DNA from 3 places in the Paenibacillus sp. UNC496MF genome. Region 2 is predicted to be linked to each of the others. Evidence: a T-box and tRNA genes for the amino acid it is inferred to sense, from the RefSeq annotation. Region 2 holds a T-box; the other regions hold tRNA genes.

Region 1 (9,837 bases), on a different contig from region 2:
GTCACAGCAGGATGACGTCGACGATCTCGCCTTCCGCGGCACCCGAAGCGCCCGGTTTCAGGCGGATCAGCCCGTCGGCGGAGGGAAGGGACGCCAGCATGCTCGATTTGCCGAACGCGAGCGGGTCGGCGTACAGCACGCCGTTCTTGGCGTAGAGTCGCGCCCGCACGAATCGCTCGTGCGGGCTTCCTTTCGCGAAGCCGCCGACGAGCCTGGCCGTCGCCTGCTTCGGCCGCGCCTGCTCCGGCGATGCCCCTTGCAGGCGGGCGATCGCGGGCCGCGCGAACAGCTCGAAGCCGACGAAGCAGGCGCCGGGATTGCCCGACAAGGCGAGGAGCAGCTTGCCGGAGACAATCGCGGCCGACGTCGGCGCGCCCGGGCGCATCGCGGCTTTGTTGAACAGCAGCCGGCTATCCGGCGGCAGCTGCGGCGACAGCTGAGGCTGCCGCGCTTCTCCGTCAGCCGCCGCCTCCCCGATCCCGATGCCGCGAAGCAGCGTCGCCATGACGTCGTAATCCCCGACCGACACGCCGCCGGTCGTGATCAGCATGTCGCACCGCGCCAGCGCGTCCGCGACGGCCCGCGCCGCCGCCTCATGCTCGTCCGGCACGCGGCCGAGCATGACCGGCACGCCGCCGCTTTGCCCGATCAGCGCGGCGACCATCGCGCTGTTGCTGTCGCGGATGCGCCCCGGCGCAAGCGGCGCCTCCACGGGCAGCAGCTCCGCGCCGGTCGCGAGCACCGCGACGCGCGGCCGCGCGTACACCGGCACGCCGGCATAGCCGAACGTGCCGAGCAGCGCCACATGGCCCGGCCGCAGCAGCTCGCCCGGCCCCGCAAACACGCTTCCGCGGCGGAACTCCTCGCCCCGCGGCGCGACGTTCTGGCCGGGCCGGGCGGCGCTCTTCACCCGCACCGCCGCTTGCCCGTCCAGGCGGGCGTCCGCCGTCTGCTCCAGCATGACGACGGCGTCCGCCCCCGAGGGCACCGCGCCGCCCGTCATGATGCGGACGGCCGTGCCCGGCGCCACCTCCGCCGAGGCGAGCTCGCCGGCGGCGACGGCGGCGACGACGCGCAGCGTCGCCGGCGAGCCCGGCGACGCTAGCGCCGTATCCGCGCTGCGGACGGCGAATCCGTCCAGTCCGGCCCGCGCGAAAGGCGGCCAGTCCGTCGTCGCGGCCGCCGACTCCGCCAGCCGCCGGCCCCCGGCCTCCCACAGCGGCACGTTTTCCCGCCGCCCCGGGACGGCCGCCGCGATGACCATCTCCATCGCGTCGTCTACTTTCACGGCGCGCCTGCGAAACCGCGCCTCCTCCTGCCTCTCGTTCATGCGACCTCCGCTGCGTCCATCCGCCCGACGATTTTCGTTCATTCGCTTCCCATACCGCCGACGATCCGAACGCGTCACGCCCTGCGTCCATCCGACCGTCCGACTTTTTCGTTTCCGTCATTCCCTGCCCGTGCCGGCTCTCGAGCCGTTCCGAACGCAACACGCCCTGCGTCCATCCGACTTTTTCGTTTCCGTCATTCCCTGCCCGTGCCGGCTCTCGAGCCGTTCCGAACGCGGCTCATCCCTCGACTTCGGCCCGGTCCTTTACACGATCGTCACGGGTGCTTATCATGTTCTTATCATTGTAGCAGAATCCGGCCGGGCCGTGGATACGCTTTATCAACCTTCCCGCAAACCGGCCAGTCTCATCGTTCTAGAAAGGAGAGCCGCGCATGCTCGACCGTTTTCCCGACCGGACGCCGGCGGACCGCATCCCGTTCGTGCTCCAGCTCGTCGGATACAAGAACAGCGGCAAAACAACGCTGACCGCCAAGCTTGTCGCCCGCCTCAAGCATGCGGGCTATCGCGTCGGCACCGTCAAGCACGACGCCCACGACTTCGACATGGACCGGCCGGGCACGGACACGTGGGAGCATCAGGCCGCCGGCGCCGACATGACCGCGATCAGTTCCTCGTCCGGCAGCGCGATCCTCAGCAAAGGCCCCGAACCGCTGTCCGTGCTCCTCGCGCATATGCGGCATTTGGACGTCGTGCTGGTCGAAGGCTTCAAGCAGGCCGAGCATCCCAAGCTTATCCTGCTGCGATCGCCGGAGGACAGGGAGCTGCTCAGGCTCGCGAACTCGCTGCTGGCCGTCGTCTGGCCGGAAGCCGCCGCCCTGAAGCCGGCGATCGCCGTCCCCGTCTACGACCTCGCGGAGGACGACGCCATCGCGCAAGCCGTCTTCGCGCGAATCCCTGCCCGCGAACGCTAAAAAGGGCCCGAAAACAGCTCACGTTCGTCCGTGCGCTCCTTTCGGGCCCTTTCCTGCCGCGCGATCTCTCGGTTGCAGCCTGCTATCGCCGCAACCCCATGCGCTTTACCACCGCCTGCTTTTGCCGCAACCCGCAGCCTTCCTTACTCCGCCAATCCGTGCTTGTGCGCGTAAATCGCCGCCTGCGTCCGGTCTTCCACGCCCAGTTTCGCGAAAATATTCGTCACGTGGAACTTGACCGTCTTGATGCCGATGTACAGCTCATCCGCGATTTCCTGGTTGGACAAGCCGCGGCCCACGCACTTGAGCACGTCCATTTCGCGCTCGGTCAGCTGGTCGTGCAGCGGCTTCGCGTTGTCCGGCTTCGGCTGGCGGAACCGGTTCATCATCTTCGCCGCCACCTGCGACTCCAGCACGGATTGCCCGCGGGACGCGGCGCGGATCGCTTCGGCGATTTCGTTCGCGCGCGACGTTTTCAGCAGGTAGCTGAACGCGCCCGCCTCGATGACCGGATACATTTTCCCGTCGTCCAGGTAGCTGGTGAGCACGATGACTTTGCAGTCCGGATACAGCTCCAGCAGCCGCCGGGTCGTCTCTACGCCGTCCATGCCTTCCATGACGAGATCCATCAGCACGACGTCCGGCCGGTACGCCTGCGCGAGGCGAATGCCCTCTTGGCCGTTGCTTGCTTCCCCGACGACTTCGATGCCTTCCTCCGTATTCAGCACGGCCGCCAGACCGATCCGCACCATTTCGTGATCGTCGACCAACAAGACCTTAATAGGCTGCTCGATGCTGTCCATTCGTTCGATCGCTTCCATTCGGTGAAATTCCTCCTCCATCCGGTGCTGCCGACGGCACCCAAATATCGATGACGACTCCGTTGCCCGGCGACGTGATGAGCTTCATGGAGCCGCCCAGTTCGTTTACCCGCTCTTCCATCGTGAGCAAGCCGTACGACGTCTGCTTCTTCTCCTCGGCGTGGAACCCGACGCCGTTGTCCTGCACCGTCAACCGCACGTACGCCCCCGCTTGTTGCAAATAAATGTTCAGCTGGTCCGCTTTGGAATGCCGCAGCGAGTTGGACAGCGCCTCTTGGGCGATCCGGAACAAATGATCCTCCGCTTCCGCCCCGAGCTTCACGGCCACGTCGGCCTCCAGCGTAATCGCCATCGGTACCTTCTGCTTCAGCTCGTCCACGAGTCCGTGCAGCGCTTGGCTGAGATGCTTGCCGTCCAGGTGGACCGGCCGCAGATGCAGCAGCAGCGCGCGCATTTCCGACTGCGCCACGGACGCCATCTCCTCGATGAGCTGGACCTGCCGCTTGGCGCGTTCCCAGTCCTTCTCGAGCGTGCGGCTGACCGCCGTCGCCGTCATGGAGATGGCGAACAGCTGCTGGCTGACGGCATCGTGCAGCTCGCGCGCGAGACGCTGCCGCTCTTCGATGACCGCCGTGAACCGGACTTGCTCCGTCCACGCCTCGTCTTCCGCGGACAGCGTTTCTTCGGCATCGTCTTCGCTGACTTCCGCCGGGAGCGTCACGCGCTGGCGTTTGCGCCGCTGCTGCTCGGCCAGCCGTTTCAGCGCCGCGCGGAGCTTCATCCCCTGTAGATAACTATACACCGCCGCGAGCACGAGCGCAGCCGCGATGACCGATAATCCGATCAAGGCCGCCTTGCTTTGCAGCGCGAACAGCTTCACGTATCCGGTGCCCTGGAGCACCAGCACGCTTATGCCCAAAATCACGAACAGCCAAAGCACGGTTTCCGCCGCGTTTTTGCGTTTCGCTTCAGCCGGGATTCGCGGATCCGGCCCTTGGCCCCGAAATCCGACCGGCGTTTCGCTCCGCTTGACGGGCGCGGTGAGCATATCGTTCTGTTCTTGCGCCTCTCCGCGTTCCGGTTCGGGCGTTCGTTCGCTCATGGCCGTTCCTCCTCCCTATGTATGAACGCGCGAAAACATGCCAGTGGCCGATGCCGGTGAAGCGCATCGACCAAGGCATATCGCATGGACGTATTCGTGCCCGCGTTATTCGGCGGACGGCGGGTTCAGCCGGTTTTTGAGCGCCTGCAGCTGCTCTTCCACCTTCAGTTGCTTCGAAGGATCGACCGGTGCCGCCGATGCCGGGCGGTTGTAGGAGTTGTAAGGCACGCGCATGACGTCCGCTTCCGCTTCCATTTGCATGATCTTCTCTTCCATCCGGCCGAAGCCGCGCGACGCGTTGCCGCTTTCGATCGTGTGCACCGCGGTGACTTGCGCCATTTGCTTCTTCGCCTTCGCCATTTGGGCGCGGGCGGCGAGCTCGTTGCGCTTGTTGCGGAGCTGGTAGTACTCGTCTTTCATGCCGTGCAGCTGACCCATCAGTTCTTCGGCTTGCGCTTTGGCATTCGCGTGCAGCTCCGTGAATTCGACCGTCTTCTGGTCGAAGAAAAGCTTCTCTTCCAGCAGCTTGCGCGCCAGCTCTTCCTGTCCCGAACGAAGCGCCGTCTCGGCTTTCGCCTCGCGGTCCGCGCCGCCTCTCGTCGCCTCTTCCAACCGCTGCAGCATGCGGCGCTCGTTGGCCATTTGCTTCGCGACCGTCAGTTCCGCCGCGTGGATCTCGGCCTCCATGTCGCGCAGGTATTGGTTCAACATGACGACCGGATCTTCCATTTTATCGAGCAGTTCGTGAATGGACGCTTTCGTCATGTCTTTCATCCGTTTGAAAATACTCATTGTTAAACATCTCCCTTCTCGTGTTTAGCCAGTTTTGCGCGGAGCTCTTCGATTTCCTTCTTCAATGCGCGTTTCTCCAGGTCTTCCATCATGGCATCGATATTGGAAGGCGGGGTCGCCTGCGTTTGAGCGGGCGGCTTTTGCCAGCTCGGTCCGGATGCGCCGTCGTACGAATTGCCGTACGTGCTGCCTTGTTGGCCGTAATTGTTGTGCCCGCCGAAGTGATTGCCGCCGAAATGGCCGTTGTGATGGTTGTTGTTCCAGCCGCCGCCGAATCCGCCGGGGCCGGGACCGTATCCGCCGCCGAAATCGTAAGGATTTTTCGGTACGACCAGACCGGCCAAAACGTATACCAGAATCAATGCGCCGCTCGTAAAGACCGTGACGACGATCAGGAGAATCCGAACGAGCGTCGCATCCACGTTCAGCATCTCGGCGAGCCCGCCGCAGAGGCCGAACAGCTTCTTGTCGCGTCGCGATCGATACAGCTTCTTCATTGCGATTTCCATCCTTCCTGCTGCAGTTTCCGCTTCAATTGCTCCATTTCGCGTTCAATGCTGGATTGCAGCGTTTGTCCTGCTCCGCTCACCCATTCCTGTCCGGCTTTGCGGAGGTCGCGCAGACTGCGCGCTTCGAGTTCCATATCGTTCAGGCGGTCGTCGAGCCGACGGAAGATGCCGGCCGACTGCTGACCCGGCGCGTTGTTGAACACGCCGCCCTGCGCATAGCGTTCATTCAGCCGCTGCTGCAGACGGAGCGACTCCATCCGTGCCGCGAAATACTCCCGCTTGTCGTACACGCTCTGATATTCGCTGCGCAGCTCCCGGAGCTGCTCTTCCAGCTCTCTGACGTTCTGCGCCGCTTGCTCGTAAAGTTCCCCGTATTGCGCGGCGCGCTCTTCGCTCGATGCTTTCTCCATCAGCGCGATGCGGGCGACGTGCTCTTCGCCCGCTTTAAGGGCGATGATCGCTTGCTGCTCGCGTTTCTCCTTCAATTGCTCCGCTTGCAGCCACTGGGCCTTCAAATGATTGCCGTGGCCGTTCACTTGCTGATACAGCTTCTCGGCCTGAATGATCTCTTCCCGCGTCGACCAGAGAAACTGGTCGATCAGCTTGACGGGATCTTCGGCTTTCTCCAACCGCTCGTTCAGCGTCGCGACCGTCATGTCCCTTACTCTCCGCATAATGCTCATTGCCTGATCCTCCTTCGTTCCGAACGTTCAATGACGATTAGTGCCGATTGCCTAGACGCGTTTCTCGCGATTTTTGAACATTGCCACGCCCCACACGATCAAGCCGATCGCGATCAGCAGCGAGAGCAGGCCGAAGAGCTTCGGCAGCAGCATCAGACCGCCGACGACGATCAGGATCGAACCGATCACCTTGCTGTTGTTGCGAACGCCGACCACGCCGAGGCCGATCAGGATGAACGGCATCAGCAGGCCGACGATCCAGCCCAGGTGAATGCCGAGAAACTTCATCACCATCAAACCGCCAATGACGACCAGGAATGCGCCCAGTGCATTTTTCCCCATGTTTTGTCACCGCCTTTCGTTTTTCGCTTTTACTTGCTTTACGTTTTGGCCTTGCGGATGTTTCGTTTCTTGCTTATGTCCTTATTTTAGGTTCTTTTCGGATTTCCCAAAACGGACCCGCGACGGTATTTGACCCTAGACCTCAGGCGGGGTGCTCGCAGACACTTAGACCGAACGCGTCTACGACTCGAGAAACCCGCCAGGTCCGCTGTTTCGCATAGGCTGGCCGCCCTTTGCAAATCCTATAAAAAAAGCCCGTGAGACGATCCGTTTCACAGGCAGAGGTTATGAAGGCTTAGTAGAGCGATGCCTGAAAATCCTAAATCATCCTCGCTTCGATCCGAGGCTCCGCTTTTTTGAGCTCGGCCTCGATCCGTTCCGGCCGCTCGTCGGTTAGGACGACTTTAGCCGACGGCCGATAATGCCGCTGCAGAAACTGAATCCGGTAGGCGCCCGGGGGATGCGTATAATCGAGTCTGGAGCCTTCCAGCAGCTCCACTCGGCGAATTCGTTCTCGTTCGCGTTCAGGCATCGCTAGCGCAATCGCTTTATAGGCATCGAAAAAGCTGCCTTGCTGCCCATTAAGCACATGCCGCTGCAGCGCCATACTGAACGTCAGTTCGCCGTACAGCTTGTCATTAAGACGCATCATCGCTTCGGTGCCGCTCATCTCCGCGCTCAACGCATCCGCCAAATATTCTGCTCGCTGCGATTCGTAATAATAAAGGTGAATGAAACCGACGGCCATGTACAGCGGAATGTAGGATAGCAGCTTAAGTACGTTTTTTGAAAGGAATACCGCCCAGTTTCGTTCCAAGATTAACGAATCTTGAGGATGCAATAGGTCATGCCATCGAATCAGCGTACGGTAAGCGGATAACGTGAAGAAAGAGCGACGCGCATCGCGATTGACCCCGTGCGCGATCTCATGCCCGATCAGGGCGATCCTTTCTTCACAATCCAAAATCCCAAACAACGGCAACCCGAGCGTTATGTAGCGCTTCATGCGCCAGCCCGCTTGCGCATACGAAGCATTAAACCGATGGTCCAGGATCAAGCCGCCACCACCGCAGCGAGCAAATAAAAGAAGTAATACCCTGAATGCACTTGACGATCAAGTACCAACAGCCAATGAATAAAGCCGCCGTCACGGCATGGACGAGCCCCGCGAACAGATTCGTCAGCAGCCTGTCTCTAAATAACTTCTCCTGCGCATCCGAATCCTGTATCATGTCTTGCAGCAATTTCTTGCCCATACGCTGGCCAAGCTTGAGGTACGTCGCCTCAATACGACCTTGGGACGCGTCCTGGTCTGACGGCTCCAAATTCCATCCGCATTCGCACCAGGATCGATAGTGCACATGCGCCGGGATGCGCCTGCTGCATGACGGGCAGGCTTGATATGTTTCATCGGTTTGACTTGCAGTCGCTTCTGCTTGCACCTACGCGCGCTCCCTTGACGATATTATCGAGTTCCTCTTCATTTTACAAGAAAAGGAAAGCGCCGAATAGCAACATCTTATGAAGGGTCAGTAAAGCCTGTCGCACGCAGCCATCTAAAGATAAAACAAAAACGTTGACCGGCATAGACCGATCAACGTTTATTTTAAAGCGTTTTGGTTTCACAAGTTGGTGCCGGTGAGAGGACTCGAACCTCCACGGTTTCCCTCACGATTTTGAGTCGCGCGCGTCTGCCATTCCGCCACACCGGCTTATTGATGGCGTGCCCTAAGAGATTCGAACTCCTGACCTTTTGATTCGTAGTCAAACGCTCTATCCAGCTGAGCTAAGGGCACAAAATAAAAAAAATGGTGGAGGCGCCACCCAGACTCGAACTGGGGGTAAAGCTTTTGCAGAGCTCTGCCTTACCACTTGGCTATGGCGCCACATAAAAATGGAGCGGAAGACGGGAATCGAACCCGCGACCCTCGCCTTGGCAAGGCGATGCTCTACCGCTGAGCCACTTCCGCATAAAATGGCTGGGGATCTAGGATTCGAACCTAGGCATGACGGAGTCAAAGTCCGTTGCCTTACCGCTTGGCTAATCCCCAACATTTATGAATTTTAAGTTGAAATGGGGCGACCGATGGGACTTGAACCCACGAATGCCGGATCCACAAACCGGTGCGTTAACCCCTTCGCCACGATCGCCATACAACTTATGAAATTGGCAGGGGCAGCAGGAATTGAACCCACACTAACGGTTTTGGAGACCGCTGTTCTACCTTTAAACTATGCCCCTAAATAATTAAGTGGTGGAGGATGATGGATTCGAACCACCGAACCTGGAAGGAAGAGATTTACAGTCTCCCGCGTTTGGCCACTTCGCTAATCCTCCAAGAATGGTGCCGGCGAGAGGACTTGAACCCCCAACCTACTGATTACAAGTCAGTTGCTCTACCAATTGAGCTACACCGGCAATTGATGCGTCGTTCATTCATAGCTTGTCTGAATGGTGGCTCGGGACGGAATCGAACCGCCGACACGAGGATTTTCAGTCCTCTGCTCTACCAACTGAGCTACCGAGCCTGACATGGTTATAATGGCGGAGCCGACGGGATTCGAACCCGCGGTCTCCTGCGTGACAGGCAGGCATGTTAGGCCTCTACACCACGGCTCCACATTATAGGCTAGTCCTCGGTAGTGAACCGAAGGTAAATTGGTTGCGGGGGCAGGATTTGAACCTGCGGCCTTCGGGTTATGAGCCCGACGAGCTACCGAGCTGCTCCACCCCGCGTCATTATTAATGTTACTATTATGGTGGAGGCTGAGGGGATCGAACCCCCGACCCTCTGCTTGTAAGGCAGATGCTCTCCCAGCTGAGCTAAGCCTCCGCATTTGAGCGACAAGTAATACTATAGCTTATCAGTCATGCTCAATGCAAGTCTTTTTGAATAATTTTGGAGAAAATGGTGACCCGTAGGGGATTCGAACCCCTGTTACCTCCGTGAAAGGGAGGTGTCTTAACCCCTTGACCAACGGGCCTTATCTGGCGGAGAGCGAGGGATTCGAACCCTCGATACGCGGTTAACGTATACACGATTTCCAATCGTGCTCCTTCGACCACTCGGACAGCTCTCCATTAATGGCTCCCCGAACAGGACTCGAACCTGTGACAACTCGATTAACAGTCGAGTGCTCTACCAACTGAGCTATCAGGGAACAATATTCAATTCAGGTATTTGCCACCCTGAAAACTGGATACGAACCTTTGCGAAGGTCTTGCTTAGCTGAAGCGATGTACCTTGGATAAGCCCTCGACCGATTAGTATTCGTCAGCTCCACGCATTGCTGCGCTTCCACCTCGAACCTATCTACCTCGTCGT
Region 2 (9,837 bases):
AGAGCCCCGGCTGCTCCGAGGCCGTGACGAGATCGATCGCGTCACCCCATGGCCCCCACGGCGCCAGTCCCTCCCGCATGACGACGCCTTCGCCTTCCTTGAGGTACGTCATCAGCCAGCGTTCGAGGTAGGGATTCCAAACGACGGACAGTTCGCCGACCGTGTCGTCGACCACCGTCTTCGCCTTGGAGGCCGCCTCGCTCCAGACCGGCGCTCCCTTCTCGTCGCTGCCCCCGTAATAGCGGTACGCTTCGGGCTTCTCGATGTCCGCTTCGGGGACCTTCATCAGCTGCACGCCGCCGAACCGGCCCGACGGGATGCCCCAGAAATAAATCTCCGCGGCGTTAGCGTCCGCTGCCACGCGATACGGGCTGATCTGAATGAAATTGCTGTCGCCCGGCCATTTCAAGCCGTCCAGCAGCGTCCAGGTTTGGCCCTCGTCCGCCGACTTGGCGACGCCGGCGAAATTGGCGTCCCACTTGCCGGGATCGCCCCAATGGTTGACGGACATGTAGTACAGGTACATCGCGCCGTTCGCCGACAGCCCGTGCGTCGGAATCGTCGTCATCTCGTCGTAATCGGTCTTCTTGGACGGCACCAGCTCCTTGGCGAGGCCGGTGTCGTCCGCGATCATGCCGTCCAGCGCAATGCCGTCCGCGGGATCGCCGTCCGTCGTATACCCGATCGTGTTGGAGCGCCAGAAGCTGCCGCCCCCGCCGATCTGATCCGGATCGCGTTCGCCGAACGTATCGCCGAATACGAAATACGTCCGGTCGCCGACGTTGAACATCGAGCCGAGGTCCGTGCCGTAGACGCCGAACCGCTCCGTCTTGTTCGGCGACTCCGCGCCCGTGAGCTGCGAGATCTGCTTTACGCCCGATACGCCTTTCAGCAGGAACGATTTCCCTGCGCCGTCCAGCATCGGATTCGATTTTCCGCCGTCCGCGCAGCCCGCCGCGACGAGCAGCAGCGCGGCGGCCGCGGCGGTTATGGCTATACCGCTCTTCGGTTTCAATGCGGCACCGTCCTTTCGAGGCTATAAGTCCGGATTACGGATTGGCGTGGCCGAAAATGCGGGCCAGGCTGCCGCCGTCGAACGGCTTGATATCCGGCAGCGGAAGCCGCTTGCCGATCTTCGGCAGCGGCGCGAACGGGCGATGCGGCTCCTGCTGGTACCAGTAGGCCGTCGACGAGACGTCGTCGGAGCGGTGATTGTTATGGCCGTGCTCGATCGTCACCCGGATGCTCTGCTCGAACATGACGGGATCGAGGATATGATAGCGGTAGGTCGTGATTTTGCCGCTCCAGTTCGGTCCGCCTCCCAGAATGATGCCGTGGTACGGCGTGAAAACTTCCTGCTGCGGACACCAAGCGGTGTTGAAATAATCCTCCATCCCCGTGCCGTGCAGGGAAGGCGGCCAAGGCTCCCCGTCGATGAAGATCATGTCGTCGCCTTCCCCGTACCAGTTCCACTCGTTCGAGTCGCGGAGATTATGCACGTTGAAGTTGCAGCCGACGTAGTGTCCCTTCCCATCGGCCTCGAGAATGACGTAATTGCCGTCGCCCGTCGTGTTCTTGCCGCCGAATTCGTAATAGGCGTTGTCGACGCCGTCATCCGGGATGCCGTCCGTCGGATTCTCGCGGCGCCACGAGGCATGGAAACGAAGCTCGCTGTCCGGCAGCTTGCCGTACGCCTCGTAATCGACGTAGAAGTAAAATTTGATCGGATGCTCCGCTTCGCTCTCGATCTGAATGCGGGCGCCGTCCGCGAACGGCATCCGGAAGAAGGAATTGAACGCCTTGCCGTCCTCCGGGCTCATCATCAGCGCGGCCGACGCGTAATTCCGGGTCAAGCCGTGGCCCATCCCGAAGAAATCGCCGATCGGCGCTTCCACGCTCGGCTCCGTCTCGTCGTCCCAGAACATGCGCAGGACGATCTTGCGCGGCAGGAACGCTTCCTCGACCGGCGCGTCCGGCGCCATCGTCATCCAGATGTGCGTGATCGCCCCCGCCCCGGAAAGGCGGCAGACGTCCGTGACGTCGCCCGGCTTGATCGTGAAAAAGTCCTTGTTGCCGCCGGTGCGGTCATAGCTCGATTCGCGCTTGCGCTTGCCGATTCGCGCTTGGCTCAAACCCGCGAGGCTTTGCTGTACGTCCATGATGGGCACTCCCTTTGCCGTATAGTCGTGTTCTTGAACACCCCATGTGCAATCGATGCCACAAAAGGGAAGCGGCTTACTTGTTTTGCCGGTTTGCTTCTCGTCGGCTCCTGTCGCCGGCTCGAAGGCGTCAGCTTTGCCTTCCTCGGGAGCCCGCATCAGACATGCGGCCTGTCGGGCCAAGACCGCTTCGCCCGGTTAGCTTCCGGGACCGGGATCCGAACGTCGCAGCCGCAATCCTGGCGGGGTCACCGGAGCGGACGCGCCATGAGAGCGGCCGGTGGCCGGGAGCGACGAATTCTGCAATCGATTGCAGAATGAAGTCAAGCCATGGCGCACGATCGGCGCCGGCTGCCGGCGGCTGCAGTCCTACTAGCTCGCGGAAGCCTTATTTCTTCCCCCCGCCGGCCGGTTTTCTTGCCGCTCTCGCCTCGTATCGGACAGCACGTCGGTCTTTCACGTCGGGACAACACGCCGGTCGGCGCTGCTTGGGCTTGGAACGCCGCTCCAATGTCGGATCACGGGCAATGCGTAACCGCTTTCAAATCGGTTCGAAAAAGAAGGCGCCTTCGTCTCCTTGCCCTGTCGGCGCCTCTGCCGCGCGATCGCTCCCGGCATGCCGCTCCAAGCTCCGCGCTTGCGCGAAACTCGGCAGCCAGCCGTATGTAATCGATTACTTGCCGTTCACATGTTCATCGTACCGGATGGCAAGGATATCCGTCAACTCTTTTTTTCCGCCTATTTTCGCGGGCCGGCCCGAGCCGTCGCGGAGCGCCGCAACGGCTCGGGGCCATCCTCCCGCCTCCTCTTAACGCACCAGCTCCGGCTGATGCTCCTTCAACCAGACGCGCAGCGGCACGTCGGCGTCCGTCGGCGTATAATAGCCGTTGCAGTTCACGCCCGCGCCGAGCAGCTGCCGGCGGATCGGGTCGCTCTTGTCCCACAAATGCTGCACGGTCATGTCGTCCTTCGTCCGGATCCAGCGGTAGCCGTACCCGTAGAACAGCACCTTGCGCTGCAGCTCCGACCAGTTCGGCGTGCCCGCGTGCCACAACCGGCGGTCGAAGAATACCGCCGTCCCCGGCTTCACGCGTACCGGAATCGCGCCTTCCGGCTGGCCCTGGCGGTCGGCCGGGAGCCGGAGATTGTCGTTCAAATGGCTGCCGGGCACGATCCAGAAATTGCCGCGGTCCGGCTCGGACACGTCCGACAGGAAATACGCGACCTTCAGCGACAAGCGCGGACGCGGATGCGATTCCATCTCCTGGTTGACGCGCCCGCTGTCCTGATGCCAGCCGAACGTGTTGTCGTTCTTCGCCTGCCCGTTCGGCGGCGTCGCGATCATGTGGGCGTGGTACAGGTAGATGTTCCAGCCGAGAATGCCCCATACTTTCGGCAGCACCTTCTCGTAATCGACGAGGTTCAGGAAGACGTCGTGGTCGGGTATGAAATTTGGATAAAACAGCGCCGTCTTCGGATCATGGCCCGCCTTCAGCTTATCGTCGTAAATGCGGTCGAACTCCACCGTCAGCGCGGCGACCTGCTCCGGCGACAGCGCGTCCTCCATGATCAGATAGCCGGTTTCCAAAAACGTTTTGCGCTCTTCCTCGGTCAATGCGTACTGCAAGCAAGACGGATTCATCGACATCCCCTCCAACTGAGTAATTAACGCATGTATTCATCATACGGGGCCGAGGGGGCGCATTCGATTAACGATCCGGCTTTCTTTTGCACGATTCAACGATTTTGATGAGAGCGCTGACATTTATGCCTCATCCTATCGCCCGTTCTTTCGTCAATCCGTCCGTCCCTTCAGGAACGCCGTCGGCGAACAGCCCGTCAGCTTCTTGAACACCCGATTGAAGTAGGCCTGGTCGCAGAAGCCGGTCTCTTCCGCGACGACGCTGATCGGCGTCATTTTGTCGAACATGAGCTCCTTCGCCTTGGATATCCGGACGTGGTGCAAATATTCGATCGGCGATTGGCCCGTAACCGACTTGAACACATGCGACACGTGGTTCGGCGTCCGCCCGGTATACGCGGCGAGGTCGCTCAGCGTCACCGGCTCCTTGAAATGGTCCAGCATGTAGCGCTTGATGTCTTCCGCCATGTCGATTTTTTTGGCCGGCAGCTTCCGCTTGTCCCGCTCGTAGTTGAGGATGCCGAGCAGCTCGAGCAGCACGGCGTAGCAGGCCGTCTCCGAGTACGGCCCCCGCATGAGCCAATGATGCTTCAGCAGCAAGAAGCGCTGCTTGAAATATTCGAAGCCGGGGATCGACGTCTTGCAGAAGCGCTCCTCCCGCAGCACGGGCAACAGCGCGCGGTCGTGCGCCTCCAGCGTGAAGTGCGTCGCGTACCGCTGATGCTCCTCCATCGATACGCCGCCCCGCACGGTGCCGGCCGGCATGAAGAGCACGTCGCCCTTCTGCAGGAACACGGTCTCGTCGTTCACGTAGTACATGATCTTCCCGCGCGTCACGACCAGCAGAATGTTGTACTGCGTCGGCTCCCGGCCCATTTCCCATTTCCCGTGAAAATCCTTGACGTAGCACGTGTGCATCTTGATCATGGCTGCCATCTCCTCCGATTGCCTAATGCCGTATTCCTTCGCCGCGAAGCCGCGCGGTTCCTGTCGCGAACGTCAAGCCGGCTTGAATCCGCGGCCGGCTCGCGTCCCTACCGGTCTCGGACGGACGCGCGAAACGGCCCGTCCCTTAGGGGACGGGCCGTTTCGCGTAGCCAGTTTCCGCGCGGCCGCTTCCGCCCGAACCGGCGCAGCGCGGCCCGGACATGTCGGCGGCGGCGTTTAGGCCAGGTCGCCTCCGGCGACCGGATCGGCCTTCAGCATCGGGTTACCCGCCTCCGGCAGTCCGGCTCCCGCCGCGGCAGCCGCCGCTCCCGCGACAGCCGCGCCGGCGGCCGATGCGCCGCGCGTCGTCAGCCCGCGGATGAGCGCGTTCAGGTCGAGGCCGGAGACGCTCTTCAGCATTTCCGGGGCCGTCGCCATCAGCGACGTGACGTAATTGCTGACGCGCGCCGCGCCTTCGCCGTGGCCGGTATCGACGACGGTCAGCTTGTCGATCGCGGCGATCGGATCCGCCACTTTGCCGGCGAGCTCCGGCAGCATCTTCACGACGATGTCGAGCACGGCCGCTTCGCCGAACAGCTCGAACGCCCGGGCGAGCTTCTCCTTCGCCTCGGCTTCCGCCAAGCCGCGAAGCCGGATGACGTCCGCCTCCGCCGTTCCCTTCGCCCGCTCCGCGTCCGCGATCGCGAGGCCGTCCAGCCGCTTCTGCTCCGCGTTCGCCTTCGCTTCCGTCTCGATCTTGTACTGCGCGGCGTCGGCTTCGCGCATCCGCTTCGCCTTATCCGCCTCGGCCGCCTGCTCGACGGCATACCGGTCGGCGTCGGCCTTCTTCTTCACTTCCGCGTCGTACTGCTTCTCGCGGCGGAGAATTTCCTTGCCTTCGAGGTCGATCTCCCGTTCCTTGCGGACGAGCTCTACCTGCATCTGCTCCTCGACGACGTGCTGCTTCGCGCGCGCTTCCTGGATGGCGTACGCCTGATCGGCCTCGGCCTTGGCGGAATCCTGATCCTTCTTGAAGGACGCCACCTTCAGCTCCTTGTCCTTCGCCGCCTCCGCGATGTTCGTGTCGCGCAGCAGCTCGGCCTTCAGGCCTTCTTCCTCCGCGCGCGCCTTCTGGATCCTCGAATCCCGCACCGCCTCGGCTTCGGCGATGTCGGCGTCCCGCTTGACCGCGGCGATGCGCGGCTTCCCGAGCGCGTCGAGGTAGCCGTGCTTGTCGCGCAGGTCCTTGATGGTGAACGAGACGATCTGCAAGCCCATCTTCTTCAGATCGCGCGCCGCGACGCCCTGCACTTCTTGGGCGAACTTATCGCGGTTCCGGTACACTTCCTCGACGGTCATCGAGCCGAGGATGGCGCGCAGGTGACCTTCGAGCACCTCCTGCGCCTCGCTCTTGAGCGATTCCGTCGGCTTGCCGAGGAATTGTTCGGCCGCGGTCGAGACGTCCTCGACGGAGCCGCCGATCTTGATGATCGCGACGCCGTCGGCCATGACGGGCACGCCCTGCTCCGTGTACACCTCCGGCGTCGACACGTCGAGCTTGTGCGACAGCAGCGACAGGAAGTCCGCCTTCTGGAAGATCGGCAGGATGAACGCGCCCCCGCCGCGGACGATTTTGTTCTTGCGGCCCGATTCGTCTTCGGCGACGTTGCGGCTGCCCAGGAACGAGCCCGTCACGATCATCGCCTTGTCCGGTCCCACCGTCCGGTATCTCGCCCAGAACGCCAAGCCGAGCACGATCAATATGCCGACCACGATAGCCGGTATTACTAAATAATCTGGCACGTCGTATTCCCCTCTCCTCATTCATGTCCGGTCAAAGCTCCAGCTTGGAGACGAGCAGCGTGTGCGCGTCGAGCCCCACGATCACGACCCGCTCGCCGGACGCGATCTCGACGCCGTCGAAGCTGGCCGCGGTATGATTCGTCAAGCCCGCGCCCGCCTTCACCGTCACCTCGCCGAAGCCCTTGGCCGGGATCGGCACGTTGACTTCGCCGATCATGCCGGTCAGCTCTTTCATGGAGTAGCCGGTCGAATTCTCGCTTCGCTCCATCGGCCGGATATACAGCCAATAGATTCCGATCGCCGCCGCGACCGCGCAGAGCGCCGCGAGCAGCACGACCGGAACCGTTCCGAACGGAGCATGGCGCGCGAGCAGCAGCCCCGCTCCCCCGAATACGGTAACCCCCCCGACGATCGCCGTCGGCTGAAGGACGGGGTGGCCGTCCAGCGATAAAAAATCGAGCATGCCGTCGAGCGCCAGGCTGAGCCAATCGCCGAGCACGACGCTGACGATCGCGAACAAGGCCCCTCCGATGAGACAACCGAGAAATAAGCCTTCCATGCCCTCCCTCCTGTCCGAAGAATTCCATTATTTTGAATTCCATCCGTTATTTCTTACGTCATTTGTACCGAATAAGTTTCGCAAACGCTTTGCAATTATTACAATTTCTGTCGAATCGCGCCTGTCGGAGCGGCCGGACGGACTCGTCGCCGATCAAAAAAAAGCTTATCGCGCGCAAAACGCCGCACGATAAGCTTATGGCCGGCCTTCCTTAACGAAGAACCAATTTCGCGAATTTCCGCTTGCCGACTTGGATGATATCGCCGTCGGCCACCGCGATCTCCGCGGACCAATCCTCGACTTTCTCCTCGTTGATCCGTACCGCGCCCTGCTGCACGCTCCGCTTCGCTTCGCTGGTGGACGGCTGCAGGCCGATCGAGGTGAGCAGCTTCAGAATGCCGATGCGCCCGTCCTGCAGGTCGGACGCCTTCACCTCCGCCTCTTGGATGTCGTCCGGCAGCGCGCGCTTCTGGAACACCGTGACGAAATGCTGTTCCGCCGCCGCCGCCGCTTCCTCGCCGTGGTACATGCGCACGAACGTGCGGGCGAGCGCCATCTTCGCGTCGCGCGGATGCTTGCTGCCGTCCGCGAGTCCTTCGCGCAGCGCCTGCAGCTCCTCGTTCGTCATATCCGTTGCCAGCTCGTAGTATTTCGGCATGAGCTCGTCCGGAATGGACATGGACTTGCCGTAAATCTCGTTCGGCTCTTCGTCGATGCCGATGTAATTGCCGAGGCTCTTGCTCATCTTGTTCACGCCGTCCAAGCCTTCGATGAGCGGCGTCATGATGGCGGCCTGCGTCGCTTTGCCGTATTCCTTCTGCAGCGTGCGGCCCATGAGCAGGTTGAACTTCTGGTCGGTGCCGCCGAGCTCCACGTCGCTCTCGAGCGCCACCGAATCGTAGCCCTGCATGAGCGGGTAGAAAAATTCATGGATGCTGATCGGCTGGCCGGTCGTGTAGCGCTTCGTGAAATCGTCGCGCTCCAGCATGCGCGCGACCGTCACCTTGGCCGACAGCGTCACGACTTCCGCGAAGCTCATCGGACCGAGCCATTCGGAATTGTAGTACACCGTCGTCTTGGCCGGGTCGAGCAGCTTGTAGATCTGCTTCTGGTACGTCTCGGCGTTGCGCTTCACGTCCTCCTCGCTCAGCTGCTTGCGCGTCTCCGACTTGCCCGTCGGATCGCCGATGCGGCCCGTGAAATCGCCGATGATCAGCTGCACGTCGTGGCCCAGCTGCTGGAACTGCCGCAGCTTGTGGAGCACGACCGTATGGCCGACGTGGATGTCCGGCGCCGACGGATCGAGCCCCAGCTTGACTTTGAGCGGTTTGCCGGTCGCCACGGCGTTCGCGACCTTCGCTTTCAATTCGTCTTCCGGCACGATCTCGACGACGCCCCGCCGGATGACTTCCATCTGCCGTTCGACTTCCTGCTGCTGCGCAGCGGTCAATGCTTCCCATTTTACCATTCGCGTTCGACGCTCCCGTCCGAATCAAATAAAAAAATCCTTCGCGTCCTCAAGGGACGAGAAGGATTTGCTCGCGGTACCACCCTCGTTAGAACCGCCCGTGCCCGCCAAGACGCGCGGACAAAGAGAATACGGCTCTCACTTCATTTCATAACGGAGATCATCCGGATGCGGACTACTGGCGAACGCTCCCAGCGCGAACAGGAGATTATTCGGGTTCGTCCGATCAGCTCGAGGCGGTAATTCGAATTGCGGCGCGTACCGGTTCGCACCCCCCACCGGCTCTCTGACATCGTCGTCCCGCAGCTCTACTGAAGCCTTTCAACGCGTTTCGATATGCGATTTTCTTGCTTTCCGTTATACCACAACGCTCGGCGCGAAGTCAATAAAAGCGCGCGAATCGCCTTCGAATTGGGAAAATTGGCGGCGTATGGACAAATTCGTCGTCCCGGAACTCCAACTCGGCTTGGGAACTATGCTATAATAAGGCTGTTAATCGGAGGAGGCTCAGCATTGTATGGATCAAGACCGTCAACAGAAACCGAAAAGCTACAGCAAATGGCGGACCTTTGGCATCGTAACGTTCGTAACGATTAAATGGCTCTTTATTTTCGGATTATTGATCGGACTGCTCGCGGGCGCCGCGGTCGCCGGCTACGTAGCCTCTTTCGTCAAGGACGAGCCCGTGCGCTCGCGCGCGGAAATCGAAGCCAAAATCGATGAAAACGCCGTCACCGGCTTTGTGTATTTCAACGACGGACAAACCCCCGTCGGCCAGCTCCGGACGGAAGAGGACCGGCGGCTCGTCAAGCGGAACGAAATCCCGCCGCAGGTCGTCAACGCCGTGCTCGCCACGGAGGACAACAACTTTTACAAGCACATCGGGGTCGACTTCAACGGCCTGGCCCGCGCGGTCAAGCAAAAGCTGCTGAACGAGGACACGCAGACCGGCGGCAGCACGCTGACCCAGCAGCTTGCACGCCAGGTGTTCCTGACGCTCGACAAGACGGACAGCCGGAAGGCCAAAGAGATCTTCCTGGCGCTCCGCCTCGAGCGGTTCATGACGAAGGACGAGATCCTGACCGCGTACTTGAATAAGGTGCAGTTCGGCACCAGCAACAGCGGCTACAATCTGTACGGCATCAAAGCCGCGGCCAAAGGCATCTTCAACATCACGGACCTGAACAAGCTCAACATCGCGCAGTCCGCCTATCTGGCCGGCTTGCCTCAGCGCCCTTCGGCGTACACGGCGTTCACGAGCAAAGGGAAATTCAATCCC
Region 3 (9,837 bases), on a different contig from region 2:
TCAGTTGGTAGAGCACTCGACTGTTAATCGAGTTGTTACAGGTTCGAGTCCTGTTCGGGGAGCCATCCGTGGAGAGCTGTCCGAGTGGTCGAAGGAGCACGATTGGAAATCGTGTATACGTTAACCGCGTATCGAGGGTTCGAATCCCTCGCTCTCCGCCACGCTTCCCCCCGGGGCGAGGCGGCGTCTTTCCGATTACATATCGGGCAATACTATTCATAAGGCCCGTTGGTCAAGTGGTTAAGACACCTCCCTTTCACGGAGGTAACAGGGGTTCGAGTCCCCTACGGGTCACCATTATTCGGAGGCTTAGCTCAGCTGGGAGAGCATCTGCCTTACAAGCAGAGGGTCGGGGGTTCGATCCCCTCAGCCTCCACCATAAACGAATAGCAACGCTTTTTAATGACGCGGGGTGGAGCAGCTCGGTAGCTCGTCGGGCTCATAACCCGAAGGCCGCAGGTTCAAATCCTGCCCCCGCAACCAATTACGTTCGGCATGATGCCGGGCATTGTTTCCAACGCGGAGCCGTGGTGTAGAGGCCTAACATGCCTGCCTGTCACGCAGGAGACCGCGGGTTCGAATCCCGTCGGCTCCGCCATTTTCACTCTGCATCGCGTGTTGTCTTCGGGCATTCGGCCGAAGGGCAGCTCAGATCGGGAATAGCTTGGCTCGGTAGCTCAGTTGGTAGAGCAGAGGACTGAAAATCCTCGTGTCGGCGGTTCGATTCCGTCCCGAGCCACCATGAAAGACAAGCATCATCAGCCGGTGTAGCTCAACTGGTAGAGCAACTGACTTGTAATCAGTAGGTTGGGGGTTCAAGTCCTCTCGTCGGCACCATTTTTTTGGAGGATTAGCGAAGTGGCCAAACGCGGGAGACTGTAAATCTCTTCCTTCCAGGTTCGGTGGTTCGAATCCATCATCCTCCACCATTTCATTGGGGATTAGCCAAGCGGTAAGGCAACGGACTTTGACTCCGTCATGCCTAGGTTCGAATCCTAGATCCCCAGCCATTTGCATGAGCCATTAGCTCAGTTGGTAGAGCACCTGACTTTTAATCAGGGTGTCGTAGGTTCGAGTCCTACATGGCTCACTTTCTTGAATACGCGGTTGTGGTGGAATTGGCAGACACGCTATCTTGAGGGGGTAGTGCCCACCGGGCGTAAGGGTTCGAGTCCCTTCAACCGCACCATTATTTTCACATGCGGTCATGGCGGAATTGGCAGACGCGCTAGATTCAGGTTCTAGTGGTGTAACAGCCGTGGAGGTTCAAGTCCTCTTGACCGCACCATCCGCGGAAGTGGCTCAGCGGTAGAGCATCGCCTTGCCAAGGCGAGGGTCGCGGGTTCGATTCCCGTCTTCCGCTCCATTTCTTTTTTGGCGCCATAGCCAAGTGGTAAGGCATAGCTCTGCAAAAGCTTGACCCCCAGTTCGAATCTGGGTGGCGCCTCCACACCATGTTTTTGTGCCCTTAGCTCAGCTGGATAGAGCGTTTGACTACGAATCAAAAGGTCAGGAGTTCGAATCTCTTAGGGCACGCCATTTACGGGATGTAGCTCAGCTTGGTAGAGCACCTGGTTTGGGACCAGGGGGTCGCATGTTCGAATCGTGTCATCCCGACCATCTTTTTTTTCCATTGCGGGTGTAGTTCAATGGTAGAACTTCAGCTTCCCAAGCTGATGGCGTGGGTTCGATTCCCATCACCCGCTTTCCTTATATGACGCGAAGAAGCCTTTTATCTCCTTGATAAGAGGTTTTTTGTATAGATGGCAGTTTCGAATGGGATAAACGCGGCTTTGGCGGAGCGAGCATCAGAAATTGGCAGCTTCCTCGGCTGAAATAGCGCTTGAAATTCATGATGCTTCGGACTAAAATAAGAACATATGTTCCTATGGGAAGGAGCGTCGATAATGAGCTTATCCAGAAAATGTTTGGAAATCGCCTATTCGATCCTGAATTTCAGCGCCAAGCACGGGTTCCCGCCAACCGTGGACGAGGTGCGCAATTTCGTCGGCTTGCGGAGCTTCGCCACCCTCGAACCGCATTTGCTGCGGCTGCGGCAGGAAGGGATCCTGCACTGGGAGCCGGGCGAGACCCGATCGCTTCGCGTGCTGCGGTCCGAGTTCGTCAAGTCCGCGTACCTCGAACGTCTGGCCGAAGAACGCGCCGAATACATATACCGCGCTCCTTAACGGCATTGAAGATAAAGACCGTTACAAGCCTGTCGATGGCTTCCATGGGCTTCCCTTATCGGGGCTATGCGTGCGAATAGCCGGGAATGGCGGGGCACGGATAAATTCGAAGTGGGACAGATCGCATAACGCGCGCTATAATATAGGGCAGAGAGGGGCGTGCGGCCATGCCATACCGTCTGGACATCCGATTCAAACCGCTATACGAAGCGATTGGCAGCTTGCATGCTTATATTTGCCGGAAATCGCATAAAAAACTCGATCTGTCGTCTTCATGGCCGAAGGAGGTCGGCGGCCGTCTGTCACCGGAGCTGGCAGAGCTGCTGGACGCTACCGACATCGACGCGGCTTGGAAGCTGACGTATCTGCTCGTGTACCTGAGTCCGAGTGAGACTACCGCGGAATTCGCGGTATGGCTCAGAGGCATGACGGCCGGGGACCTGTATGAATTGATGTCGCCCTATGCCAACCAGTTCCCCGCCAACATGGCGGCGTTCCGCGACCGGACCGCGAAGCTGTTCGAGCTGTGGGACGAGCATTATTTTCGACACCTCGACGGGACGATTATTGAGCGGCTGCGGGATGAGGCGCGCCGTCGCAAGCAAGCGCTTCCTTCGGCGGAGCCGGCCGCATTCATCGACGAAACGGCGAACGGGCTGTTTTTCGAACCGCTGGAGGGGCTGGAGCAGGTCGTGCTCATGCCGCAGTATCACTTTCAGCCGTTTAACGTCATTAGCCATTTCGGTCATGTGACGATCTGCCATTATGCCGCCAGAGTCTACGTGGACGACGAGGACTTCCTCTCGCCGCACGAATATCGCATGATCCGGAGCGTGGCGGAGAAGAGCCGGCTTAAAATCTTGCGGTTTCTGCATCAGGGGCCGCGGTCGTTCATCGAGATCGTGCGCCATCTGGAGCTGTCGAAGGGCATTACGCACGACCATGTGACGAAGCTGCGCCATGCCGGCATGCTGACGGCGCATTTCGAGGGCGAGACGCTGACCGCGTACAGCCTGCGGACCAGCGCGATCGCCCAGATCCATCGCAAAATCATGGACTACATCGAGCAAGGGTAAAGAGCGGGCGGACTTCCCGGAATCATCGAAAAGAACATACGCAAGTCTTTGGCACCTTGTACGGCTCCCGCGCGAGTGCCGAACCTGAACTGTCGAGAGGAAACCATTTTCGCATCGTGCCGGAACGGTGTGGGAGTGGTTTTTTTGTGCTTTCCTGCTAAGGGAAACGCGTCTCGGATTTGGCGAACTTTGCATGTTTTCTTTATGGAAAGAATTATTTTTCAGTTCTCTATTTACAGAACCGCAAAACGTACCTATAATAAAAACCAACAACAATGCTGAGTGATTTAATCGGAATTAATCGGCACTCATAAATAGCTCTTATTTTCAGGAGGTCGTCATGAAGAAAAGAATCCTTACGCTATCCACCGCTATTCTCGCGAGCGCCATTTTGCTGGCCGCATGCGGCAATAACGGCAATAACAACGGCAGCAATGCCGGCACCGCGAACGGCGGCGCCAACAGCGCCAACCAAGCCGCAGCGGGCAATTCGTCCAACACGGCCGCGCCGGATGCGGCAGGCGACGCCACGGGCACGATTCAAGCGTCCGACATGTCCAAGCTTCCGGATACGGCGAAGAGCCGCACGGACACGATCATTGTCGGCTTGACCGATCCGAGCGGCGCGTTCACGCCGTACTTCCAGCAGAGCGGTTACGACGGCAACGTATCGTCGCTGCTTTACACATCGCTCGTGACCGTGGACGACAAAGGTCTTCCGGTACCGGGCTTGGCGGAGAAATGGGACGTGTCCGCGGACAACCTGACCTACACGTACCACCTGCGCAAGGATCTGAAGTTCAGCGACGGTTCGCCGCTGACCGCAGACGACGTCGCGTTCACGTGGACGATCCTGTATGACAAGTCGTACGACGGCGACTCCCAAGTAAACACGCTGCACGTGAAGGGCGGCGAAGATTATAAAGCCGGCAAGGCGACGAGCGTCTCGGGCATCAAGGTCATCGATCCGCAGACGATCTCCGTCACGCTCGACAAGCCGAACGCCAGCGCGTTGACTATGCTTGGCTCGGACGTTCTGTCCAAGGCCTACTACGGCAAGGATTACAAGCAAGGCGATTTGGGCTACATGAAGAAGCTTAGCGGCAGCCCGCTCGGCAACGGTCCGTACAAGCTGGAGAAGTTCATTCCGGGCCAGGAAGTACGGATGGTCGCGAACGAGAACTATTTTGCCGGCAAACCGAAAACGGAGCACTTCATCTATAAAACGTCCGAAGGCGACACATGGCAGTACCTGGAGACGGGCGAAGTCGACTACGCGTCGTTCACCGCCACGAAGGAAAACCTCGACAAGCTGAAGGCGCTCGGCTTCGTGAACATCCTGCCGTACACGCCGAGCAACTACGGCTACATCCAGCTGAACCTTCAGCACCCGGCGCTGCAGGATAAGCTGGTCCGTCAAGCGCTGACGTACGGCCTCGACCGCCAAAGCATCTACGTGGACGCGAACCAAGGCGCGGGCCAAATCGCCAACATTCCGGCGCCTCCGGTGTCCTGGGCATACACGGAAGACGGCATCAACCCGTACAAGTACGATCCGGACAAAGCGAAGGAGCTGCTCGACCAAGCGGGCTGGAAGGTCGGCGCGGGCGGCATCCGCGAGAAGGACGGCAAAGCGCTGACGATCCATTACCTGGGCTCCAAGAGCCCGGCCTCGGATATCTTCATCGCCGTCGCGAAGCAGGATTACGAAGCGCTCGGCATCAAATTCGAGCCGGAGGTCTTCGCGGACTTCAACGCCCTCGTCTCCAAGGTCGAAGGCGGCGACTACGATCTCGCATCGTTCTCGACGTCGCTCCTGACGGATCCGTCGGACGGCCTGCTGCAATTCGTCGACGGCGAAATTCCGGGCTACAACGACGCGAAGTTCAAGGAGCTGTACGATAAAGGTTTGGCGACCTCGAACATCGACGAGCGCAAAGCCGTATACAAAGAGCTGTTCCAATACTTGAACGACGAGCTGCCGATCATCTTCACGAGCTACAAGAAGAGCGTGTACGCCTATAACGGCCGCATTCAAAACCTGAGCGTCAGCCCGTTCAACGGACTGGCTCCGAGCCTGCCGAACTGGACGCTGGGCCAATAACGCAAGACGAAACGACGAAACGCGATTCCCTGCCCGGCGACCGGGCGGGGAATCGCAGGTTAAGGAGTCGACTATGAGCACGTACATTACGAAGCGGATCTTATACATGGTCATCATTTTGTTCGCGGCTTCCTTCTTGATCTTCTGCCTCTACGCCTTGACGCCGGGCGACTTCATTACGGGCAACATCAAGCTGACGCCGGAACGCAAAGCGGAGCTGCGCGAGATCTATGGCCTGAACAAGCCGGTGATCGAGCGGTACTTGCTCTGGATGAAAAACGCCTTCCACGGCGACTTCGGTTACTCGCTGGCGCAGCAGAAGCCGGTGCTCACGCTGTTCAACCAGTACATCTGGAACTCGTTCCTGCTCGCGGTCGTCTCGACGTTCCTGACGTGGCTGATCGCGGTCGTCGTCGGCGTCGTCGCGGCGTACAAGCAGTATTCGTGGTTTGACACGATCGTGATGCTGGGGCTCTTCGCGGCGATGTCGATCCCGTCGTTCTTTATCGGCCTCTTCCTGATCAAGATTTTGGCCGTCGACTGGAAATGGCTGCCGCCGGGCGGGATGCTGACGACGGGGAGCAACGCGACGGGCATGGCGTACGTCAAAGAGGTCATTCATCACATGACCTTGCCGGTCATGGTCATGACGCTGCTCGGCGTCGGTTCGCTGACGCGGTACTTCCGCAGCAACATGATCGAGGTCATTAAGCAGGACTATATCCGGACGGCCCGCGCCAAAGGGCTCAAGGAACGCAAGGTGCTGTTCACGCACGCGCTGCGCAACGCCCTGCTGCCGGCCATCACGCTGGTCGGCTTCGAGCTTCCCGGGCTGTTCGGCGGTTCGCTGATTATCGAGAAAATTTTCAACTGGCCGGGCATCGGCCAGCTCTATATGCAGTCCTTCACGCTGCGGGATTACCCGCTGCTGATGGGATTCACGCTGTTTATCGCCATACTGACCGTCATCGGCACGTTCATTTCGGACATTTTGTACCGCGTCGCCGATCCGCGGGTCCGGTTGTAGGAGGGCACGAGGATGTCAACGATTCACGCAGAAGGCGCGGGAACGGCGAAGGCCGCGCCCGCGCGCAGTACCGCGCACGCTTCGCTGTGGCGGCAGTCGCTGCGGCGGCTGCGCAAGAACAAGCTGGCCATGCTCGGGCTCGCCGTCGTGGCGTTCATGTTCCTGGCCTGCTTCATCGGCCCGCTGTTCTCGCCGTACACGGATAACAAAATCAACATGGCGTTCATGAACAAGGCGCCGAGCCTGAAGCATTGGCTCGGCACCGACGCCCTCGGCCGCGACGTGCTGACGCGCGTGCTGCAGGCGGGCCGCATCTCGCTGACCGTCGGCCTGGCGTCGATGGTGCTGTCGGTGTTCGTCGGCACGCTGCTCGGCGTCATCGCCGGCTATTACCGCGGCGTCGCCGATCAGCTCATCATGCGGCTCGCCGACCTGCTCCTCACGATTCCGAGCTTGCCGCTGCTGTTCATTTTCGGCGCGCTGCTGTCGGAATGGAAGGTGCCGACGGATTACCGGATGTACATCGTCATGCTGATGCTGAGCATCGTCGGCTGGCCGGGGCTCGCGCGGATGATTCGCGGCCAAATGCTCAGTCTGCGGGAACGGGAATATATGCAGGCGACCGTGGTCCTCGGACTGCGCGACCGCCGGAAGCTGTTCAATCATCTGCTGCCCAATCTGGTGCCCTTGATCATCGTCATCGCCACGCTTAATATCGGCGGCGCTATCCTGAGCGAATCGGTGCTGAGCTATTTCGGGCTCGGCGTCATGGCGCCGACGCCGACGTGGGGCAACATGATCGACGCGGCGAACAACATGATCGATTTTCAAGACCATCCGTGGCTCTGGATTCCGCCGGGATTCTCGATCTTCGCGACCGTCATCGCCATCAACATCTTCGGCGACGGGCTGCGCGACGTGCTGGATCCCAAGCAAAAAAGGTAGGTGCACGCGAGCATGAACAACGTACTTGAAATCGAGCGTCTCAGCACGCATTTCCATACCGAAGAGGGCGTCGTCCGCGCCGTGGACGACGTCAGCCTGCGGGTCCGCCCCGGCGAAATCGTCTGCATCGTGGGCGAGTCGGGCAGCGGCAAGAGCATCACGGCGATGTCTGTCATGGGCCTCGTCGAAGGCCCGGCCGGCCGGGTCGCCGGCGGCCGCATCGGCTTTGACGGCGAAGATCTGCTTAAGCTGAGCCGCAGCGAGCTGCGCGCCATTCGCGGCAACGAGATCGCGATGATTTTCCAAGAGCCGATGACGTCGCTGAATCCGGTGCTGAAGATCGGCGAGCAGCTGATGGAGCCGCTCATGACCCACCGGAAAATGAGCAAAAAGGCGGCGCGCAAGCGGGCGATCGAGCTGATCGGCGAGGTCGGGATCTCCCGCGCGGAGCAGATCGCGGATTCGTATCCGCACGAGCTGAGCGGCGGCATGCTGCAGCGCATCATGATCGCCATCGCCATCTCGTGCGAGCCGAAGCTGCTCATCGCCGACGAACCGACGACGGCGCTCGACGTGACGATCCAGGCGCAAATCCTGGACATGCTGCGCCGGTTCAAGGAAGAATCGGGCATGTCGATCCTGCTCATCACGCACGACCTCGGCGTCGTGGCCGAAATGGCGGATTACGTCGTGGTCATGTATGCCGGCAAAGTCGTGGAGGAGGGCGAGGTCGTGGCCCTGTTCGAAAATCCGCAGCATCCGTACACGCAAGGGCTGCTGAAGTCCAAGCCGATCATCAATCAGCGCCAGGAAGAGCTGTATTCCATTCCGGGCCAGGTGCCGAACCCGCTCGAGCTGACGCCGTCCTGCTATTTTCACGACCGGTGCGCGCACTGCATGGAGATTTGCCGGACGAAGCAGCCCGCGCTGAAGGACGTCGGCAATGGCCAGCATGTCGCTTGCTGGCTGTACGAGAAGGAGGCGATGGCGCATGGCTGAGGCGCAAGCGCTGCTTGAAGTGAGCGGACTGAAGAAATATTTTCCGATCAAGGCCGGTCTGCTCGGCCGGACGGTCGGGCAAGTCAAGGCAGTCGACGACATTAGCTTTACCATCAACAAGGGCGAAACATTCGGCCTCGTCGGGGAATCGGGCAGCGGCAAAAGCACGGTCGGCCGCACGATTCTGCGCTTGAACGACAAGACGGACGGCGAAGTGCGGTTCGACGGCATCGACTTGTTCGATCTGCCGCCGGACGAGCTGCGCCGCCTGCGGCCGAAGATGCAGTTGATCTTCCAGGATCCGTACAGCTCGCTCAATCCGCGCGTGCGGATCGGCGACGCCATCGGCGAAGCGCTGCTCGACCACGGCCTGGCGTCGCCGGCCGAGGTTCGGGAACGCGTCCTGGACGTGCTGACCGCCTGCGGGCTGTCGTCGTACCATTACGACCGGTTTCCGCACGAATTCTCCGGCGGCCAGCGGCAGCGGATCGGCATCGCCCGGGCGCTCGTGCTGAATCCGGACCTGATCATCGCCGACGAGCCGGTCTCCGCGCTCGACGTGTCGATTCAAGCGCAGATCATCAATTTGTTCCGCGGCATGCAGCAGAAGCAGGGGCTGACGTACCTATTCATCTCCCACGACCTCAGCGTCGTCGAGCATCTGTGCTCGCATATCGGCGTCATGTACCTCGGATCGATGATGGAGACGGCTTCGCGCGACGAGCTGTTCCGCAACCCGCTTCATCCGTACACGAAGGCGCTGCTGTCGGCGGTGCCGGTGCCGATTCCGAAGCTGAAGCGCGAGCGGATCGTGCTGAGCGGCGAGCTGCCGAATCCGGCGAACCCGCCGTCCGGCTGCAAGTTCCACACGCGCTGCCCGTTCGCGGTTCCCCGCTGCCGCGAGGAAGTGCCGCAATTCCGGGAGGTGGGCAGCGGCCATAAGGTTGCCTGCCATCTCGTATGAGCGGCCGCGTCATCATGCCCCAGCTGTATGCGCTGCAGCTGGAGCGGATCCTCTCGCGCGGATACTCGGCGGACGAGACGCTGGCGCTGCTCTGGCACGGCAGCAAGGACGAGCTTGCGGCGCGGATCGATCCCGAGCCGACGTGGGAACGGCTGCTGACGTATGCCGCGGAGCATTGGGCGAACGTGGAAGCGGCGGTACGGGGGGGCTATCGGTTCTCCTTCCTCACGGTCGGGGGTCTCATGAGCCTGCTCGCGATCAAGTTCCGCAAGCGCGAGGAGACGGATTACCGCTTCACGGGCGAACGGATCGAGGGGCTTCGGCTGACGGGCTCCGAGCTGGCGCTGCTGCGGAGCATGGTGCCGGCGTATTGGGCGTTCATCCCGGCGGAGGCCGCGGATGCCGAAGCGCTGGCCGTTGAAGCCGGCGAGGACGCAGTGCCGGATGCGGAGCGAATGGTCGAGATCGCGATCGCGATGATGCCATAGCCGTGGAAGCAAGGACAAGAGGCTGCAGCAGTTTGCCGAGAGGCG

Evidence for each region. The T-box of region 2 lies ahead of tyrS (tyrosine--tRNA ligase). A T-box ahead of a tRNA ligase gene usually reads a tRNA of that ligase, here a tRNA-Tyr.
Region 1: it has a tRNA-Tyr gene. The T-box ahead of tyrS (tyrosine--tRNA ligase) is inferred to sense a tRNA for this amino acid. The anticodon was not compared.
Region 3: it has a tRNA-Tyr gene. The T-box ahead of tyrS (tyrosine--tRNA ligase) is inferred to sense a tRNA for this amino acid. The anticodon was not compared.

What each region holds. Positions count from the first base shown of each region.
Region 1 is NZ_FORE01000008.1:205-10,041, reverse strand. It holds gene glp (molybdopterin molybdotransferase MoeA) at 2-1,330, opposite strand; gene mobB (molybdopterin-guanine dinucleotide biosynthesis protein B) at 1,723-2,262, shown strand; gene BMZ79_RS14015 (response regulator) at 2,406-3,083, opposite strand; gene BMZ79_RS14010 (sensor histidine kinase) at 3,040-4,185, opposite strand; gene BMZ79_RS14005 (PspA/IM30 family protein) at 4,291-4,977, opposite strand; gene BMZ79_RS14000 (PspC domain-containing protein) at 4,980-5,474, opposite strand; gene BMZ79_RS13995 (PspA/IM30 family protein) at 5,471-6,169, opposite strand; gene BMZ79_RS13990 (LiaF transmembrane domain-containing protein) at 6,221-6,511, opposite strand; gene BMZ79_RS13985 (M48 family metallopeptidase) at 6,831-7,568, opposite strand; gene BMZ79_RS13980 (hypothetical protein) at 7,546-7,953, opposite strand; tRNA gene BMZ79_RS13975 (tRNA-Leu) at 8,142-8,223, opposite strand; tRNA gene BMZ79_RS13970 (tRNA-Arg) at 8,231-8,307, opposite strand; tRNA gene BMZ79_RS13965 (tRNA-Cys) at 8,324-8,397, opposite strand; tRNA gene BMZ79_RS13960 (tRNA-Gly) at 8,407-8,481, opposite strand; tRNA gene BMZ79_RS13955 (tRNA-Gln) at 8,488-8,562, opposite strand; tRNA gene BMZ79_RS13950 (tRNA-His) at 8,587-8,662, opposite strand; tRNA gene BMZ79_RS13945 (tRNA-Trp) at 8,680-8,753, opposite strand; tRNA gene BMZ79_RS13940 (tRNA-Tyr) at 8,765-8,849, opposite strand; tRNA gene BMZ79_RS13935 (tRNA-Thr) at 8,855-8,930, opposite strand; tRNA gene BMZ79_RS13930 (tRNA-Phe) at 8,965-9,040, opposite strand; tRNA gene BMZ79_RS13925 (tRNA-Asp) at 9,055-9,131, opposite strand; tRNA gene BMZ79_RS13920 (tRNA-Met) at 9,172-9,248, opposite strand; tRNA gene BMZ79_RS13915 (tRNA-Val) at 9,270-9,345, opposite strand; tRNA gene BMZ79_RS13910 (tRNA-Glu) at 9,422-9,496, opposite strand; tRNA gene BMZ79_RS13905 (tRNA-Ser) at 9,502-9,592, opposite strand; tRNA gene BMZ79_RS13900 (tRNA-Asn) at 9,598-9,673, opposite strand; partial or broken rRNA gene BMZ79_RS13895 (23S ribosomal RNA) at 9,757-9,837, opposite strand, start outside.
Region 2 is NZ_FORE01000004.1:169,571-179,407, reverse strand. It holds gene BMZ79_RS00815 (DUF4185 domain-containing protein) at 1-1,015, opposite strand, end outside; gene BMZ79_RS00810 (glycoside hydrolase family 172 protein) at 1,050-2,159, opposite strand; gene BMZ79_RS00805 (phytanoyl-CoA dioxygenase family protein) at 2,968-3,801, opposite strand; gene BMZ79_RS00800 (helix-turn-helix domain-containing protein) at 3,955-4,728, opposite strand; gene BMZ79_RS00795 (flotillin family protein) at 4,966-6,552, opposite strand; gene BMZ79_RS00790 (NfeD family membrane protein) at 6,563-7,090, opposite strand; gene tyrS (tyrosine--tRNA ligase) at 7,302-8,558, opposite strand; T-box leader at 8,608-8,892, opposite strand; gene BMZ79_RS00780 (transglycosylase domain-containing protein) at 9,076-9,837, shown strand, end outside.
Region 3 is NZ_FORE01000020.1:169,331-179,167, reverse strand. It holds tRNA gene BMZ79_RS30730 (tRNA-Asn) at 1-65, shown strand, start outside; tRNA gene BMZ79_RS30725 (tRNA-Ser) at 71-161, shown strand; tRNA gene BMZ79_RS30720 (tRNA-Glu) at 223-297, shown strand; tRNA gene BMZ79_RS30715 (tRNA-Val) at 304-379, shown strand; tRNA gene BMZ79_RS30710 (tRNA-Met) at 407-483, shown strand; tRNA gene BMZ79_RS30705 (tRNA-Asp) at 522-598, shown strand; tRNA gene BMZ79_RS30700 (tRNA-Phe) at 667-742, shown strand; tRNA gene BMZ79_RS30695 (tRNA-Thr) at 762-837, shown strand; tRNA gene BMZ79_RS30690 (tRNA-Tyr) at 845-929, shown strand; tRNA gene BMZ79_RS30685 (tRNA-Gln) at 936-1,010, shown strand; tRNA gene BMZ79_RS30680 (tRNA-Lys) at 1,018-1,090, shown strand; tRNA gene BMZ79_RS30675 (tRNA-Leu) at 1,104-1,189, shown strand; tRNA gene BMZ79_RS30670 (tRNA-Leu) at 1,202-1,288, shown strand; tRNA gene BMZ79_RS30665 (tRNA-Gly) at 1,292-1,366, shown strand; tRNA gene BMZ79_RS30660 (tRNA-Cys) at 1,377-1,450, shown strand; tRNA gene BMZ79_RS30655 (tRNA-Arg) at 1,463-1,539, shown strand; tRNA gene BMZ79_RS30650 (tRNA-Pro) at 1,544-1,620, shown strand; tRNA gene BMZ79_RS30645 (tRNA-Gly) at 1,636-1,706, shown strand; gene BMZ79_RS30640 (LexA family protein) at 1,908-2,189, shown strand; gene BMZ79_RS30635 (ArsR/SmtB family transcription factor) at 2,357-3,265, shown strand; gene BMZ79_RS30630 (ABC transporter substrate-binding protein) at 3,606-5,369, shown strand; gene BMZ79_RS30625 (ABC transporter permease) at 5,443-6,396, shown strand; gene opp4C (oligopeptide ABC transporter permease) at 6,409-7,341, shown strand; gene BMZ79_RS30615 (ABC transporter ATP-binding protein) at 7,354-8,340, shown strand; gene BMZ79_RS30610 (ABC transporter ATP-binding protein) at 8,333-9,304, shown strand; gene BMZ79_RS30605 (hypothetical protein) at 9,319-9,792, shown strand.